2 regions of the Pseudomonas sp. Tul2A7 genome follow, and region 1 is predicted to be linked to the other one. Evidence: predicted binding sites of a transcription regulator. Region 1 holds the regulator's gene; the other holds the start of a gene.
What was found. The regulator sigma-54, encoded in region 1, starts transcription at its own class of promoters, with help from an activator protein. The targets are predictions, from matches to a motif close to ANTGGCATNNANNTTGCTNT.
Positions count from the first base shown of each region.

Region 2: a site for sigma-54 is predicted at 2,313-2,332, ahead of flgB (flagellar basal body rod protein FlgB). Genes of this name have one in related genera too.

Region 1 is NZ_CP186499.1:1,030,725-1,036,755, forward strand. It holds gene ACOYXJ_RS04860 (KdsC family phosphatase) at 1-54, shown strand, start outside; gene lptC (LPS export ABC transporter periplasmic protein LptC) at 63-635, shown strand; gene lptA (lipopolysaccharide transport periplasmic protein LptA) at 622-1,167, shown strand; gene lptB (LPS export ABC transporter ATP-binding protein) at 1,167-1,892, shown strand; gene ACOYXJ_RS04880 (RNA polymerase factor sigma-54) at 2,080-3,570, shown strand; gene hpf (ribosome hibernation-promoting factor, HPF/YfiA family) at 3,644-3,952, shown strand; gene ptsN (PTS IIA-like nitrogen regulatory protein PtsN) at 3,964-4,428, shown strand; gene rapZ (RNase adapter RapZ) at 4,431-5,288, shown strand; gene ACOYXJ_RS04900 (HPr family phosphocarrier protein) at 5,304-5,579, shown strand; gene ACOYXJ_RS04905 (ZIP family metal transporter) at 5,674-6,031, opposite strand, start outside.
Region 2 is NZ_CP186499.1:3,760,124-3,766,154, reverse strand. It holds gene flgE (flagellar hook protein FlgE) at 1-645, opposite strand, end outside; gene flgD (flagellar hook assembly protein FlgD) at 677-1,402, opposite strand; gene flgC (flagellar basal body rod protein FlgC) at 1,418-1,861, opposite strand; gene flgB (flagellar basal body rod protein FlgB) at 1,865-2,272, opposite strand; gene cheR (protein-glutamate O-methyltransferase CheR) at 2,643-3,470, opposite strand; gene ACOYXJ_RS16915 (chemotaxis protein CheV) at 3,517-4,449, opposite strand; gene flgA (flagellar basal body P-ring formation chaperone FlgA) at 4,532-5,293, shown strand; gene flgM (flagellar biosynthesis anti-sigma factor FlgM) at 5,442-5,768, shown strand; gene ACOYXJ_RS16900 (flagella synthesis protein FlgN) at 5,817-6,031, shown strand, end outside.

The DNA.
Region 1 (6,031 bases):
TTGATCCTGCGCGCCCAGGGCCGCCTCGATGCGGCCAACGCCGCGTACCTGTGAGCCAAACCATGTTCAGCAAAAAATTTCGTAACTTCCTGCTGTTCGGCTGCATCGCTGCGTTATTTGCAGCGGTCGGCTACTGGAACATCAGCCCGGAACGCTTCCTCGACAAGCCTCCGACCACGTCTGTGGAAAATCCTATCGACTGGTATGCGACCAACACGCATACCGTGCAATACCTGCCGGACGGCAAAGTGCAGTATGAAATGACGTCCGACAAGGCCGAGCACGTCAAGGCGACCGACATCACGCTGGTCACCAAGCCCGACCTGAACATGTACCGCGGAACGGATTTCCCGTGGCACGTGACCAGCGAACGCGGCGAAGTGAATTCGGGCGGCACCGAAGTCGAATTGATCGATTCGGTACGCATCAAGCGCACCGATGAAAAGAAACGTGACACGCTGATCACTTCCACTCGCATGACAGTGTTCCCGCAGCGGGAATATGCGCAGACCGAGCAACCCGTTAGAATCGAGGGCGCTGGCGGTGTATCGACTGGCGTAGGAATGAAAGCGTACCTGAAGGAAAGCAGGATACACCTGCAATCGAACGTAAGAGGACAGTATGAGGCTCGTTAAAACCCTCCCTATTTTGCTCAGTCTGGGCGCAGCACTGGGAAGCGTGAGCGCCTGGGCTCTGCCGAACGATCAAGAGCAGCCAATCCGCATTCAGGCCGACGATGCCCAGCTGGACGACAAGAACGGCGTAGCTACCTATAAAGGTGACGTGATCATCACTCAGGGCTCGATGATCGTCAAAGGCAACACCGTGACCATCACCCGCACCTCGACCGGTGATATCGACGTTGTGACGTCGGTCGGCAACCTCGCCTACTTCGAACAACTGCAGACTGCCGGCGACACCAAACCCGTTCAGGGCTGGGGCGTGACGATTCAGTACCACGCCGCGCAAAATCGCGTCGTACTGATCGACAAGGCCAAGGTTGTCGATAAAGACAACAACACCACCCAGGGCGAGAAAATCGTCTACGACACCGTGAAGAAACTGGCCAGCGCCGGTCGCGCTACCGGCAGCAAAGTCACCGAATCGCGTCCGCGCATCGACATGGTGATCCAGCCGAAGAAGAAAACCGAAGAGAAAAACCAGTAATGGCAACTCTGAAAGCTCAGCACCTGGCCAAGGCCTATAAAAGCCGCCAGGTCGTGCGTGACGTCAGCCTGTCGATCGACAGCGGTCAGATCGTAGGTCTGCTCGGCCCCAACGGTGCCGGCAAGACCACGTGCTTCTACATGATCGTCGGCCTGGTGCAGGCCGATCAGGGCCGCGTACTGATCGATGATCTGGACGTCAGCCACCAGCCGATGCACGGCCGTGCAAAGGCCGGGATCGGCTATCTGCCGCAAGAAGCGTCGATCTTCCGCAAACTGTCGGTGGCTGACAACATCATGGCCATCCTCGAGACCCGTCAGGAACTCGACAAGGCCGGTCGCCGCAAGGAGCTGGAAAGCCTGCTGCAGGAATTCCACATCAGCCACATCCGCGACAACCTCGGCATGAGCCTGTCCGGTGGTGAACGCCGCCGGGTGGAAATCGCTCGCGCGCTGGCAACGGCACCGAAATTCATCCTGCTCGACGAACCGTTTGCCGGTGTCGATCCGATTTCGGTCGGCGACATCAAGCAGATCATCCACCACCTCAAGGCCAAGGGCATCGGTGTATTGATCACCGACCACAACGTCCGTGAGACGCTGGACATCTGCGAAACCGCTTACATCGTCAACGATGGCCAACTCATTGCTGAAGGCGATGCAGAAACCATCCTGGCCAACGATCTGGTCAAGGAAGTGTATCTGGGTCACGAGTTCCGCCTGTAAGCGCGACAGTGCCCGGTGCGCCGCCAGGGCGCTGTATCGATTCAAGCAGGAATTAATACGCTTTAATTGTTACAGCGCTCTAGGCAAACACTTCAGTTTCAGGCATATAATTTGCTTAAGTTTGGCGCCCCGGCGCCCTGTAGTGGATGGCGCATAGCGCCGGCGAATAAGGTGTTAAGCCCCTGCCATGAAACCATCGCTAGTCTTGAGAATGGGCCAGCAGCTGACGATGACACCGCAGCTGCAACAGGCCATCCGCCTGCTCCAATTGTCGACCCTGGATCTGCAACAGGAAATCCAGGAGGCTCTGGAATCCAATCCGATGCTCGAACGCCAGGAAGAAGGCGACGACTTCGACAATTCCGACCCCATGGCCGACAACGCCGAACAGAAACCCACCGAAATCCAGGAACCCTCCTATCAGGAAACCGCCCCGACGGTGGACAACCTCGAGGACGGCGAATGGAACGAGCGCATTCCCAACGAGCTTCCGGTCGACACCGCCTGGGAAGACGTTTACCAGACCAGCGCCAGCAGCCTGCCCAGCAGCGATGATGACGAGTGGGACTTCACCACCCGCACCTCCGCTGGCGAGAGCCTGCAAAGCCACCTGCTGTGGCAACTGAACCTCGCGCCGATGTCCGACACCGATCGCCTGATCGCCGTGACCCTGATCGACTGCATCAACAATCAGGGCTACCTGGACGAAACCCTCGAAGAGATCCTTGAGGCGTTCGACCCGGAACTGGACATCGAACTGGACGAAATCGAAGCCGTCCTGCACCGCATCCAGCAGTTTGAACCGGCCGGCATCGGCGCGCGCAACCTCGGCGAGTGCCTGCTGCTGCAATTGCGCCAGCTGCCAGCCAAGACGCCTTGGCTGGCTGAAGCCAAGCGTCTGGTCAGCGATTACATCGACCTGCTCGGCGGCCGCGACTACAGCCAGTTGATGCGGCGCATGAAGCTCAAGGAAGACGAGTTGCGCCAGGTCATCGAGCTGGTGCAAAGCCTCAATCCGCGTCCGGGCTCACAGATCGAGTCCACTGAAGCCGAATACGTCGTCCCTGACGTCATCGTACGCAAGGACAATGAGCGCTGGCTGGTCGAACTGAATCAGGAATCGGTGCCGCGTCTGCGCGTCAACGCCCAATACGCCGGTTTCGTCCGTCGCGCCGACACCAGCGCCGACAACACGTTCATGCGCAATCAGTTGCAGGAAGCCCGCTGGTTCATCAAGAGCCTGCAGAGCCGCAACGAAACCCTGATGAAAGTAGCCACCCAGATCGTCGAGCATCAGCGCGGTTTTCTGGAGTACGGCGACGAAGCCATGAAGCCACTGGTGCTGCATGACATCGCCGAAGCCGTGGGCATGCACGAATCGACGATTTCCCGGGTGACCACGCAGAAGTTCATGCATACCCCGCGCGGTATTTATGAACTGAAATACTTTTTCTCCAGCCACGTCAGCACCTCTGAAGGCGGCGAATGCTCGTCCACGGCGATTCGCGCGATCATCAAAAAACTGGTTGCCGCGGAAAATCAGAAAAAGCCGTTGAGTGACAGCAAGATCGCTGGTTTACTGGAGGCACAAGGCATTCAGGTGGCTCGCCGCACCGTCGCCAAGTACCGCGAATCCCTCGGGATCGCGCCTTCGAGCGAACGCAAGCGGTTGATGTAAGCCACGTTACAGCGTTCCAGTGGCAGGCTATCCAGCCTGCCGCTTTATGCACTGGCAACGAAGGAGAAGCTGTATGCAAGTCAACATCAGTGGACACCAACTGGAAGTGACCGAACCTCTGCGCACCTACATCAACGAAAAACTCGACCGATTAGAGCGCCATTTCGACAAGATCACCAACGTGCAAGTCACGATGTGCGTCGAAAAGCTGAAGCAGAAAATCGAAGCCACCTTGCATATTCCCGGCGGAGAAGTGGTTGCCAATGCCGAGCATGACGACATGTATGCCGCCATTGACCTGCTGACCGACAAGCTGGATCGCCAACTCAAAAAGCATAAGGAAAAGACCCAAAGCCTCCTCCAGGGCGCGACCGGTCGATAACCCCCCATTCCATGATCCGACTTGAAAGTATCCTGACCCCCGGCCGTTCCCTCGTGAACGTGCCGGGTGGCAGTAAAAAGAAAGCCCTCGAACAAATTGCCAACCTGATCGCCCGCGAAGTGCCGGCTCTGGAGATGCAAGATGTCTTCGAGGCGTTGATTGCCCGTGAAAAACTCGGTTCCACCGGTTTTGGCAACGGCATCGCCATCCCCCATTGCCGCCTCAAGGGTTGCCAAGCGCCGATCAGCGCGCTGATGCACCTTGACGCTCCGATCGATTTCGACGCCATTGACGGCGCTCCGGTTGACCTGCTGTTTGTTTTGCTGGTCCCGGAAGCCGCCACCGATGCGCATCTGGAGTTGCTACGTCAGATCGCCAGCATGCTGGATCGTAAGGAAGTGCGCGAAAAGCTGCGTAGCGCACCGAGTAGCGAAGCCTTGTATCAGGTCGTCCTGAGCGAGCAGAACGGGCATTAATCATGCGTTTGATCATCGTCAGCGGCCGTTCCGGCTCGGGTAAAAGTACGGCTCTGGATGTCCTTGAGGACAACGGCTATTACTGCATCGACAACCTGCCCGCAGGCTTGCTGCCGGAACTGGCCGAACGGGCGCTGATTCACACTGAGCTGGCGCAACCGCTGGTGGCCGTATCGATCGATGCGCGCAACCTGCCGAGTCATCTGACCCGTTTTCCCGAGCTGCTTGAAGATGTCCGGGCCAAGCACATTCAGTGCGATGTCCTGTATCTGGACGCCGACGAAGAAACCCTGCTCAAGCGTTTCTCCGAAACCCGCCGTCGCCACCCGCTGAGCAACGCCAACCGCTCGCTGGCCGAGGCGATCCAGGATGAAACCGCCCTGCTCGGCCCGATCGCCGACCTCGCCGACCTGAAAATCAACACCACCAACCTCAACCTGTACCAGTTGCGCGACTCCATCAAGCTGCGTCTGCTGAATCAGCCAGAGCCGGGCACCGCGTTTCTGGTCGAGTCATTTGGCTTCAAGCGCGGCATGCCGGTGGATGCAGATCTGGTGTTCGATGTGCGCTGCCTGCCCAATCCGTACTGGAAGCCGGAACTGCGCGCGCAATCGGGTCTCGATGCGCCGGTGGCTGAATACCTGGCGGCACAGCCAGAGGTCGAAGAAATGTTTCAGGACATCTTCACCTACCTGCACAAGTGGCTGCCGCGCTTCGCCGCCAGCAACCGTGCCTACGTCACCATTGCCATTGGCTGCACCGGCGGGCATCACCGCTCCGTCTACCTGACCGAACGTCTGGGTCAGGCCCTGCAGAAAACCCTGAAGAACGTCCAGGTTCGCCACCGCGACCTCACTTAAAGGATTCACACCGCGATGCCTGCTCTGGAAATCGAAATCATCAACAAGCTGGGCCTGCATGCCCGCGCATCGGCCAAGTTTGTCGGGGTGGCCGGGCAGTATCCGGATTGCACGATCAGAGTGGGTCGTACACCAGAGACCACGGTTGACGGTAAAAGCATCATGGCGATGATGATGCTGGCGGCAGGCAAGGGCACCAAGATCTATTTGAGTACTGAAGGGCATCAGGAACAGGAAGCGCTGGATGCACTGGTGGCGTTGATCAACAACTACTTCGACGAAGGCGGCTGACAGCCAAAGTCAAAAGATCGCAGCCGGCGACAGCTCCTACATTGGAATGCGTTCCCTATAGGAACTGCCACAGGCTGCGATCTTTTGCACTCCTTCAACCCAACGCCGTATCCATCACCATCATCAGACAAAACCCGATCAACAGGCCAAGACTGGCCAGTTTGTCGTGACCATTGCGTCGCGACTCGGGAATCACTTCGTGGGTCACCACCAGCAACATGGCCCCCGCCGCGAGCGCTAGTCCTAATGGCAACAACACCTGCGCCAGACTGACCAGCCACGCACATAACAACGCAAACACCGGCTCGACCAGACCTGACGCCGCACCGATCAAAAATGCTTTGACCCGCGACATCCCTGCCCCGGCCAGCACCAATGCAATCACCAGACCTTCCGGCACATCCTGCAAAGCGATGCCCATGGCCAGACTGTCCGCATCCGGCATGCCGCCG
Region 2 (6,031 bases), 2.7 Mb from region 1:
TTCGCCCGTCTTCACGACGTACTGATCCATGTTGTGCTTGTTGCCCTGGGTGTCATAGATCGGGGTGCTGAACGACTCGGTGTAAGTCTCGACCTTGGACGGATCGAACTTGACAGCGGTGGCGCCGGTATCAACGATCACCGGTGCCGACGAGTTCAGGTTGATGCTCGAAGCCACGGCCGAAGTGGACTTTGGCGCCAGGTTAGAGGTGTCGATCTTCAGGTCGGTCAACACGCCCTTGATGATTTTGCCGCTGGAATCCACAGCGTAACCTTGCAGGCGCGAGGTGTAGTCGGTGTTGGTGATGAAACCGGCGTCGTCGACTTTGAAAGTACCGGCACGGGTGTAGGAAATCGAGCCGTTGTTGCTCATGGTGAAGAAGCCGGAACCGTTGATACCCATGTCCAACACGTTGCCGGTGTTGTTGATGTCACCCTGGGTGAACTGCTGGGAAACGTTGGCCAGGCGCACACCGTTGCCGATGACTTTGCTGCCGGTGCCCAGGCGGGTCGCCGAGTAAACGTCTTCGAATTCTGCACGGGACGATTTGAAACCGGCGGTCGCGACGTTGGCGATGTTGTTGCCGGTCACGTCCAGTTGTTTGTTGGCTGCATAGAGACCGCTAAGGCCGATATTGAAAGACATATTCCACTCCTTTGTTGCCGGTTAGTCGGCTCTATATACCAATGGTTTGTACTTTGGACAGGGCAACGGAGCCCTTGCCAGCCAGGTTGAGCATCAGCTCGCCACCGGTCTGGCTGATCGTCACGCTGTTGACCGTTGCCGGCAGGTAAGTGGCCAGATCGGTCGCGGTGCCGTTGATCGGTGCGCTCGCCTTGAAGGTGTAGGTACCGGTCGGCACGAGGGTGCCGGACGTGTCCTTGCCGTCCCAAGTGAAGCTGGCACTGCCAGCGGCGCGACTGCCCAGATCGATGGTGCGAACCGTCTTGCCGCTGCTGTCGGTGATGGTCACGGTGCCCTCAGCAATGGACGTCGACAGGTTCACCGAACCGGTCAGGCCTTTGCTCGGGTCGTCGAGTTGCGCGGTGTTGGTCTGCACAATGACGTTGCGACCGACCAGCGACGACGCCTGCAGCGCTTGCGACGAGTTGTAGTTGCCGGCCAGGCCACTCACGGTGGAGTTCAGCGTGGTGATGCCTTCAAGGCTGCTGAACTGCGCTAGCTGGGCAACGAATGCGCTGTTGTCCTGTGGATCGAGCGGGTTCTGGTTTTTCAGCTGGGTAACCAGCAGTTGCAGGAACGCGTCCTTGCCCAGCGCTTGACCGCCGGTGGCGCTGTTGGTCGCCGAAGCGATGCCGCCCGTCGTGGTGCTGCTGGTCTTCGCCGAGTTGGCGAGAATGTCCTTCAGGCTCGGCGTGCTGGTGGTATCGGTAACACTCATGGCAGTCGCCCCTTATTACTGACCGAGGGTCAGTACCTTCTGCATCATGGTTTTGGCGGTGTTCATCATTTCGGCGTTGGTCTGGAACGAACGGCTCGCGGAAATCATGTCAGCCATTTCTTCCACCACGTTGACATTCGGGTAGTAGACGTAGCCTTTGGCGTCAGCCGCCGGATGATTCGGCTCGTAACGCGCTTCGAGGTTGCTCTGGTCTTCGACCACGCCGAGCACCTGTACGCCTTGACCGGCCGCGTCCTGACTCTGGAACAGCGAGTTGCTGCCAGCGTTTTGGCCGCCCTGGAACATGGTGGCGAATACCGGGTGACGGGCGCGGTAGGTCTGGTCGATGCTCGACGAGACGGTCTCGGCGTTGGCGATGTTCGAGGCCACGGTGTTCAGACGTGTGGTTTGTGCGCTCATGCCGCTGCCGGCAATGTTGAAAACGCTGGACAGGGACATGAATTACTCTCCGCGCAGGGCTGATACCAGCCCTTTGAATTTGCTGTTGAGCAGGGTGAAGCTGGCCTGGAAGCCGACGGCGTTTTCCGCGTAGTTCGACTGTTCCAGTTGGGCGTCCACGGTGTTCTGGTCGATCGAAGGTTGCATCGGCGTGCGATACATCAGCGATTCGTCGCCGTTGCCCAGGCCTTCAGCTTCGATGTGACGGCTGTTGGTCATGTTCAACGCGATGGTGCCGTTGGCGTTTTTCTGGGTCTGTGCTTCAAGCACTTTGGAGAAGTCCAGATCCCGCGCCTTGTAGTTCGGGGTATCGGCGTTGGCGATGTTGTTGGCCAGCACTTCGGCACGCTGGGCGCGGAAGCCCAATGCCTTTTCGTGAATGCCGAGCGCTTTATCGAAGCTGATGCTCATGTCGGGAACCTTCAGGTGACCGGTTTTTCGTAACTGAGCTTTAGCAAGCGCCGTGCCAAACCACAAAACCCGCGTAAACCGGGGCTTTGCCGGGAGTCGGCAAAGCGGCAATGCCAGAAAAGCGGCAACCGGTTTCCGCCGGATGCCGCTTTTCTGCCGCTTGCCGTCCATCTCATACACACCACTGTCCCTGTAGGAGTGAGCCTGCTCGCGATAGCGGTGGGTCAGGCATCGATGATGCTGAATGTGCTACCGCTATCGCGAGCAGGCTCACTCCTACAGGGGTTTTGTGGTGTCAGGGAGAATTTCTTCGGGCATAAAAAAACGGCAGGCCTTTGCGGGCCTGCCGTTTTTTGTGTTGCCGATGCAATCATTTCGCCTGGTAAATGATCCCCGGGCTGCACTGCACCATCTGGTAATGGTCCGGCAAACCGTTCAGCGCTTCGGAAGCGCCAAGGAACAGATAACCGCCCGGCTTCAACGTGCTGTGAATGCGCAACAGGATGTCTTTCTTCACTTCGGCAGAGAAGTAGATCAATACGTTGCGGCAGAACACGATGTCGAACTTGCCCAGCGCGGCATAGCTGTCGAGCAGGTTGAACGAGCGGAACTCCACCCGGTTCTTGATCGGCGCCTTGATCACCCAGCGCCCCGGCCCTTTCGGGTCGAAGTAGCGCTGCAGACGTTCCGGCGACAAACCGCGACCGATCGCCAAGCTGTCGTACTCGCCCGTCTTGCAGTTGGTCAGCATGAGGCCGGACAGATCAGTGGCGACGATCTGCACGCCCATCTTCAACTGGCCAAGATTGCTGCGCTCGAACTCGTCGATCGACATCGACAGCGAGTACGGTTCCTGGCCCGACGAGCACGCCGCCGACCAGATCCGCAGACGCTGGTTGGGGCTGGCCTTGATCGCTTCAGGCAGCACCTTGTTCTTCAAGACTTCAAACGGATAGGTATCGCGAAACCACAAGGTTTCGTTGGTCGTCATGGCATCGACCACTTGCTCGCGCAAACCGCTGCGCGGCTGGGTCTGGATGCGCTGAACCAGCTCACCCAGGGATTTGATGCCTTGCTGCTCCATCAGTTTGTTGAGACGGCTCGAGACCAGGTACTGCTTGTTTTCACCGAGCAAAATGCCACAGGCTTTTTCCAGGAAGACCCGGAACTGTTCGAAATCCAAATTACCCGTAGACAATGATGCCGCCTCTTAAATCGTGTTGACCGCCAGGAGCAAAACGCTCCTAGCTGATATCTGCTGCTTTGATCCGGTCGACTACCCGGGATGCCAGGTCATCAGGGCGAAACTTGGCCAGGAAGTCATCGGCACCGACTTTCTTGACCATCGCCTGATTGAATACCCCGGACAACGAAGTATGCAGGATGATGTGAAGCTTTTGCATGCGTGCGTCGCCGCGGATTTCCGCCGTCAGGGTGTACCCGTCCATCTCCGGCATCTCGATGTCGGAAATCATCATCAGGAACTCTTCTTCCGGCTTCTTGCCCTCGTCGACCAGCTTGCGCAGGTAATCCAGCGCCTGCTTGCCGTCGTTCAGCGCCACCACTTCGACACCGATCGTCTGTAGACAACGCGTGACCTGCTTGCGCGCCACCGACGAGTCATCGACCGTCAAAACACGCAACGACAGTGCCTTGGTCTGGGTCTCGACATCGACCACGCCCACCGAAATCGCTTCCGGTGTCGGCGCAACTTCGGCCAACACTTTCTCGACGTCGATGATTTCGACTAACTGATTGTCCACTCGAGTCACAGCGGTCAGGTAATGATCGCGACCCGTGCCCTTGGGCGGTGGATGAATCTCTTCCCAGTTCATGTTGACGATGCGCTCCACCGAGCGGACCAGGAAACCCTGGGTCTTGGTGTTGTACTCCGTGATGATCACGAACGGGTTGTTCTTGTCCTTCAACGCTCCGGAACCGGTGGCCATTGCCAGATCAAGGATCGGAATGGTCGCCCCCCGGATATTTGCCACCCCGCACACGACAGGACTGGACTTGGGCATCAACGTCAGCGACGGGCATTGCAACACTTCCCGTACCTTGAACACGTTGATTCCGTAGAGCTGCTGACCGTCGAGACGGAACAACAACAGCTCCAGGCGATTCTGCCCCACCAGTTGCGTGCGCTGGTTCACCGAATCCATTACACCAGCCATGCCCAGACTCCTACACCAACGCCAAGTGTTGTTGCGACGCACATTCATTGCTAAACGGCACGGCGCTTGCTTTTTAACTCGTATGAACGCTCAAACGACATTTTTTCGACGCCTGACATCTCCCCTCCGCAGAGGGCTTTGTGCTGCGGGCGCTATTTGCTGCTTTTTCGCTGGCAGCCCTGCCATTGCTGATGCGGTTACCTTGCCTGACATGCTTATCGGCGTCACTCAGGGCTTTCTTGAGTTCACCGTAGAAGACTATCTGGCTACCAGTCAAACGGAAGGCCGCTACGAAATCGAAGTAAACCAGCTCGACCCCCGTATGCGCATGCCTATGTGCGACAAGGAATTGACAGCCACGCTGGAGAGTCCGGCACGTCCGCTGGGCCGGGTTACCGTGAAGGTTCGCTGCGAAGGCGCCTCGCCCTGGACTGTGTTCGTGCCCGCTCAAGTCCGCCTGTTTCGCGAGATTGTGACAACCACCCGACCGCTGAAACGTGCCGGGATTATCGAACCACAAGACGTGACTCTGCGTGAGCGCGACGTGAGCACGATCAACCAAGGCTTTCTGACCTCGGTAGACGAAGCGATCGGGCAGAAATTAACCCGACCAACGGTAGCCGATCAGGTCATTACCCTGGTTCATCTGGAACAGGCGGAAGTCATTCGCAAAGGTGATCAAGTGGTCATCACTGCGCGTAGCGGTACGCTGGCCGTGCGCATGCCCGGTGAAGCACTGGCCAATGGCGGTTTGAAAGAGCAGATCCGGGTAAAAAACCTCAACTCGCAACGGGTCATCAAGGCGCAAGTCACCGCGCCGGGCCAAGTGGAAGTGGCGATGTAGAAAACTGGCGCTGACCCCGGCTGTTCCCTAAACTGTGCCGCAGCAGGACACGCGCCGGCGCATGCAAGGCTCATTGTAAATGTGCCTAAAGTTTTCCAGGGGATGGCCGAAAACATGGCAAGCGTCCAAATTCCCAGAGGTTTTTATCATGGTCATCGATTTCAGCCGTTTGAACAGCTCCTCGTCACTTACGGGCAGTACACGTACCAGCAACGCCAAGGAAACCGCCGAAACCGGCACCTCCGCGCCGCTGAATACCCCGGCCGAACAGGCCAGTACCGCAAAAAGCGGGGAATCGGTACACCTCAGCAATGAGGCTCAACAGTTGCAGAAGGTCACTGACAAGCTGCGCGATCAACCTGCTGTCGACAAAGCCCGTGTGGCCGAGTTGAAAGCCGCGATTGCCGATGGCAGCTATAAAGTCGACAGCAACCGTGTAGCCAGCAAACTGCTCAACTTCGAAGCCCAGCGCTAGGCCTTTGCCTGCGCCAGGCTTTTGGACGCTTAAAACCCAAGGCCAGCCATGCACGACACTAATTTATTGCAATTGATCAACGACGACTTTGCTCCAGCTCAACAATTGCTGGAGTTGCTGCAAACCGAATCCCTCGCGTTGCACGGTCGCGACATGCCGCTGCTGGAAGAAATTCTGGCGCACAAACAGGCGTTGATCATTCTGCTTGAACAGCATGGCCGCAAACGCAGCGAAATCCTCGCCAGCCTCAATCTGCCGACTGA